DNA from 2 places in the Salmonella sp. GDC200615 genome. Region 1 is predicted to be linked to the other one. Evidence: predicted binding sites of a transcription regulator. Region 1 holds the regulator's gene; the other holds the start of a gene.
The links. Region 1 encodes Fur, which represses iron uptake genes when iron is present. Its sites were predicted from a motif close to ATAATAATGAGAACNACTATCAA; they were not measured.
Positions count from the first base shown of each region.

Region 1 (3,136 bases):
CTGACGCATAACTTTGGTAAGGACTACTCTGGCGGCAAGGCCGGCGGGCGTCAGTTCATCATCCGACAGGCTGACTAAAAAATTGGGGCGGCTGAGTACCGGATTATGGACGCCGATCACGCGTAGCGCGTCGTTATCCAGATGAGAAATCGCCGCGCCGGGCTGCAACGTGGCGCCAAGACCGTCGCGCACGGCGCGCATCAACAACGCCAGACCGTCAATTTCCGCGACGATCTCAACGTTAAGCGCATGTTCCTGGCAGACAGCGTCCAGCCTGCCGCGCAGCCCATGTCTCTGGCTTGGCATAATGAGCGGAATGCCTGCCAGTTGTTCAGGTGTGATCGGGTTATCAGGAAGCGCCGCCAGCAGGGCATGGGAGCCAATCAGAAAAAGCTGTTCTTCAAGGATCGGTCTGGCGCTCCAGCGCAGGATTTTATCTTTTTGAAAGACAACGGCTAAATCAATCTGGCGGGTATTGATCATTCTTTCCAGATTACCGGACAAGCTTTCCACCACATGCAGTCGAACATCGGCATAGTTTTCCTGCATGGCATGGATAAACGGTATACCCAGTATGGAGGCGGTACTGGGGGCCATTCCTACGCTCACATGACCGGAAAGGCGCGCTTCTCTGGCGGCGAGAATTGCGTCGTCGGCATGACGCAGGGCGAGTTGCGCCTGCGAATAAAAGGCCAGCCCGGCGTTGGTTGGCGTTACGCCGCGCGAAGTGCGCTGCAGCAGACGGATGGCAAGCTCGTTTTCCAGACGGGACATCTGTTGACTTAATGCTGAAACGCCAATATCAAGATCCTGTGCGGCGCTGCCCATACTGCCGGTTTCAATAATACGCACGAAATAGCGTAACTGGCGAAGCTCCATTCCTGCTCTCCTGAGATGCGATAGCGTTTTTTACATTAAATCAACATCAAGCGGCAGGAAAGAGGAGGATATAAAAAAGCCAACCGGGCGGTTGGCTCTTCGAAAGATTTACACTTATTTAGTCACGTCATCGTGCGCGTGCTCGTCTTCGCGGCAGTCGCCTTCAGCGCAGTGGCCGTAAAGATAGAGGCTGTGATTAGTTAAACGAATACCGTGTTTCGCCGCAATTTCACGCTGGCGCGCTTCAATAGAGTCATCACTAAATTCAATCACTTTTCCGCAGTCAAGGCAGATAAGATGGTCGTGATGATGCTGTTGCGTCAGTTCAAAAACGGATTTACCGCCTTCAAAATTATGGCGGGTCACGATACCGGCATCGTCAAACTGGTTCAGCACACGGTATACGGTTGCCAGACCGATTTCTTCACCCATGTCGATCAGGCGTTTGTATAAATCTTCCGCACTGACGTGATGGTTATCTGGTTCCTGAAGAACTTCCAGAATTTTTAAACGAGGAAGCGTTACTTTCAGGCCAGCCTTCTTTAATGCGGTATTGTTGTCAGTCATACGGAATCTGTCCTGTTGCTAAACGATTCACTTCATTAGAGAAGTGACAGAAATTGCACTCAAGATAATGCGTATCATTATAGGACTGCCATGCCGAAATGAAAACCGCAAGTCTCTCGCAGATGTTAATAAAACTGTGGTTTTGCCTGCAAATTCTGGCGCCACCTGATTACACCCGGACATTGTACAGGGATGGGTGCGAAAGTTACAAATTTGTAGCAATTATTTTGATTGGTCTTGTCTATTGATGCGGCGCAGATATAACGCTGCGCCGCATAAGATTAGGCGTTGAGGATGTCGTCGAGGTGCAATTCAGCCGAAACTTGCTTAACCCATTTTTCAACACGCTCGGCGGTCAGTTCAGGCTGACGGTCTTCGTCAATCGCCAGACCGACAAAATGATCGTCGTCAGCCAGACCTTTAGAGGCTTCAAAATGATAGCCTGCAGTTGGCCAGTGACCCACAATCGTGGCGCCGCGCGGCTCAATAATGTCGCGAATCGTGCCCAGCGCATCACAGAAGTATTCCGCGTAGTCTTCCTGATCGCCACAGCCAAACAGCGCCACCAGCTTACCGTTAAAGTCAATCTCTTCGAGAGTCGGGAAGAAGTCATCCCAGTCACATTGCGCTTCGCCATAGTACCAGGTTGGGATGCCCAGCAGCAGAATGTCATACCCTTCCAGGTCTTCTTTACTGCTTTTTGCAATGTCATGCACATCGGCAACGTCTTTACCAAGCTGTTTTTGAATCATTTTTGCGATATTTTCGGTATTACCGGTGTCGCTGCCGAAAAAGATGCCAGTGATTGCCATGAGTAAAATAACCTCTTGAAACTTATTGAAATGGTGGTGGCGAATTGCCCACGGATAAGGGCAATCATAGCAGAACAGGCAGATATGCGGAAACAGCAATCACGCGGGACTGCACGCTCTGCTACACGAAATATGAAACAAAACTTATTTTCAGACTAAACCCTGGCCGCGCAGCGCCATAAGCTGCTTCATTAATATTTCTTCAATGAGCTCGCTGCGGCTAATGTTGCGCGCTTCGGCCAGCTCATTCAGCGCGTCAACCGCTTGTGCGTTGAGTTTTAATTCGACACGCTTGAGGCCACGAACTTTGTCGCGTTTTAACTGGTTGCGCTTGTTGATGCGTAACTGTTCATCGCGCGAAAGCGGATTCGTTTTAGGTCGTCCCGGGCGACGCTCGTGCGCGAACAGATCTAATGTCGTACGGTCCGTTTGTTCTTTGGCCATGATTTTGGTGACTTCGGGGGAAACAATCAGCCAGGCTTATGCCCGGATGGATAGCGCGCCATCATACATCAGCGAGGAAGCGACGCCAACGCCCGCGCGCGTAATCGCGCACAGGCGATGAGTTTTTAATCAGTTAGCGTTTATCGTGCAGATAACGGCGGATGGCGCGCAGAACCGCCTCTGGTTTTTCGGCATGTACCCAGTGGCCCGCGCCGGCGATCACATGCGCGCGCGCCAAAGGGAATTGCGCCAGCAGCGCGTCGCGGTACGCTTCGGTCACGTACGGCGAGTTACCGCCTGGAATAAACAGCGCCGGATGTTCCCAGGGCGGAATGGTTTCCCAGCCGACGATATGCGGATACTGCTCCCATAATACCGGAACATTAAAACGCCATTCGCCTTCAGCCCAGGATTTTAACAGAAACTGGATCACG
Region 1 is NZ_CP192247.1:3,157,519-3,160,654, reverse strand. Features, by position in the region: gene tcuR (tricarballylate utilization LysR family transcriptional regulator TcuR) at 1-879, opposite strand, end outside; gene fur (ferric iron uptake transcriptional regulator) at 994-1,446, opposite strand; gene fldA (flavodoxin FldA) at 1,728-2,258, opposite strand; gene ybfE (LexA regulated protein) at 2,409-2,702, opposite strand; gene ybfF (esterase) at 2,836-3,136, opposite strand, start outside.

Region 2 (3,136 bases), 100 kb from region 1:
CGCGCGGATGCCGATACCGATGATAATCAGCCGGAAAGTTTCAATCCCGTTACGCCAGGCGAGCAGCCAGACAATCAATGACGTGACGATACCGCCCGCCATTGCCGCCAGCGCGATCGCGGTAAGATGCTGGCCAAACAGGACCATTGCGACCAGTACGCCGCTCCAGGCGCCGGTATTAAAGCCCATCACATCAGGGCTGCCTAGCGGGTTACGCATCAACGACTGAAAAATCGCGCCACTGACGCCAAGCGCAGCGCCAATCAGCAGCGCCATTAATACGCGCGGTAGTCGCCATTCGGTTACGACAAGGGTGATGTTACGCGGCGCGTCGCCCAGCAGCGCGGCAATAATCTGCCCGGTCTCAAGAGGCACGGCGCCGCTTTGCAGACTCCATAAGCCAATGGCGAAGCAGCCAGCCGCCAGAAGCAGGCAACTTACGATAAGCCGACGAGAAAGAAACATCACAGGCCGCCTCCGTTCGATTTACGGCGTACCAGAAAGATAAGTACCGGCGCGCCGATAAACGCACTGACGACCGATACCCGGAGTTCGCCCGGCACCAACAGACGACCAATAATATCGGCAAAAAGCAGCAGAGCAGGGGTGGCCAGTAGCGTCACTGGCAGCGACCAGCGGTGGTCTGCGCCCACCAGCCAACGCGCCATATGCGGCATCATCAGACCAATAAAGGCGATAGGGCCGACCAGCGCCGTTGCGCTGCCGCACAAGACGGTAATCGCCAGTAAACCGATAAGTTGGGTGCGCGCCACTTTACTCCCCAGCGCCGTCGCGGTATCGCTGCCGAGGCTCAGGCTGTTCAGCGCTCGGCTCAGAAATAGCGCCACGATCCCAGCGATAACCACGGGCGCGAGCGCGACTTTCAACGTTTGCAGGCTACGAATGTCCAGCGATCCCGCCTGCCAGAAGCGAAGCTGATCATAGACCTCTGGATTTAACAGCGCGATGCCGCTGGTCAATCCTTCCAGTACCGCGCCAAGCGCCACGCCCGCCAGTGTCAGGCGGACCGGGCTTAACTGGCCGCCGCCCTGACTACCGGTGAAGGCGACAATCAGCGATGCGATAAGCGCGCCGCTAAATGCCATGAAAAGCTGCTCCAGCGGCGTGGAGAAACCAAACAGCGCCGCGCCCAGTACAATGGCGAAGCTGGCGCCGTTGTTAACGCCCAGAATCCCCGGGTCGGCGAGCGGGTTGCGAGTAAGTGTTTGCATGAGCGCCCCGGCGAGGCCCAACGCGCCGCCTGCCAGTAATCCGGCCAGCGTACGCGGCAAACGCGCATCCAGGACGATGGTGCAATCGGCGCTTTGGCACACGCCGGTGAACGCCTCCAGCACGACGGCGGCGGGCAGCGGTTTCGCGCCAATGACCAGGCTTAAAACCGCGGCGAGACTCAGTAATAACAACAATCCGGGCACGGCAAACGCGCGCGTCACGGAAAACGAGCATGACATAGTAACTTCCCTGATAATGATAGTAATTATCGTTATCTATCTTATTTGGTTATGTTAGCATGTGCAGCCATTGAATGGATATTTAAAAAAACTCGCATTAAGGCGTTGTAATGAATCGACAATCCTGGCTGCTCAATCTCAGCCTGTTGAAGACGCACCCTGAATTTCGCGCAGTATTTCTGGCCCGTTTTATCTCTATTGTCTCGCTGGGGCTGCTTGGCGTGGCGGTTCCGGTACAGATCCAAATGATGACGCACTCCACCTGGCAGGTAGGGCTGTCGGTAACGTTAACCGGCGGCGCCATGTTTATTGGCTTAATGGTGGGCGGTGTGCTGGCCGATCGCTACGAACGCAAAAAGGTGACTCTGCTGGCGCGCGGTACTTGCGGTATTGGCTTTATTGGCCTGTGCGTGAACGCGCTGTTGCCGGAACCGTCATTGCTGGCGATATATCTCCTTGGCCTGTGGGACGGCTTTTTCGCGTCTCTGGGCATGACCGCGTTACTGGCGGCGACGCCAGCGCTGGTCGGAAGAGAAAATCTGATGCAGGCCGGCGCGATTACCATGCTGACGGTACGTCTGGGATCGGTTATTTCCCCGATGTTGGGGGGCATATTGCTTGCCAGCGGCGGCGTAGCCTGGAACTATGGGCTGGCGGCCGCCGGGACGTTTATTACGCTATTGCCGTTACTGACGCTGCCGCGACTGCCTGTTCCTCCGCAGCCGCGGGAAAATCCTTTTATCGCGTTACTGGCGGCATTTCGTTTTTTGCTCGCCAGTCCGCTTATCGGCGGTATTGCGCTGCTTGGCGGTCTGGTGACGATGGCAAGCGCGGTACGCGTCCTCTATCCGGCGCTGGCGATGAGCTGGCAGATGTCGGCGGCGCAAATCGGTTTGCTGTATGCGGCAATTCCGCTGGGGGCGGCCATTGGCGCGCTGACCAGCGGACAACTGGCGCATAGCGTTCGTCCGGGGCTCATTATGCTGGTTTCGACAGTCGGTTCTTTTCTGGCGGTGGGGCTGTTCGCCATCATGCCGGTCTGGATCGCAGGTGTTATCTGTCTGGCGCTGTTTGGCTGGCTTAGCGCCATCAGTTCGTTATTACAATACACCCTGCTGCAAACCCAGACGCCGGAAAATATGCTGGGGCGAATGAATGGCCTGTGGACCGCGCAAAACGTCACGGGAGACGCTATCGGCGCGGCGCTGTTAGGCGGTCTTGGCGCAATGATGACGCCGGTCGCTTCCGCGAGCGTGAGTGGATTCGGGCTGGTGATTATCGGTTTGCTGCTGCTGTTAGTGCTGGGCGAGCTACGCCGTTTTCGCCAGACGCCGCCGGTTAGCGATGCTGGCTGATGAAGGGGCGTTTATCCGACTGACAAAATCGGTCTGGTCAGTCGGATAAGACTCCGATAAGGCTAAAACAGGGCGGCAAGCCGGTTAAGCAACAATGTTGCGCTGTAATAATCCAGACGGAACGTCTCCGTACCCAGGGCATAGACGCGCTTATTTTGCACCGCTGGCAGGTGCGCCAGCAGCGGATTGGCGTAAAGGGCCGCAACATCGTTGTTGTCGCCGGCAAACAGGAAAAGAGATTCACCGTTTAACCCGGCGGCCAGATTTTCACCGCCAAGCTGAATGATATCGTGGCGCTTACCCTGGCTT
Region 2 is NZ_CP192247.1:3,260,908-3,264,043, reverse strand. Features, by position in the region: gene fepG (iron-enterobactin ABC transporter permease) at 1-465, opposite strand, end outside; gene fepD (Fe(3+)-siderophore ABC transporter permease) at 465-1,472, opposite strand; gene entS (enterobactin transporter EntS) at 1,583-2,827, shown strand; gene fepB (Fe2+-enterobactin ABC transporter substrate-binding protein) at 2,890-3,136, opposite strand, start outside.
Region 2: fepD (Fe(3+)-siderophore ABC transporter permease) is a predicted target of Fur. The motif match lies at 1,483-1,505, and genes of this name have one in related genera.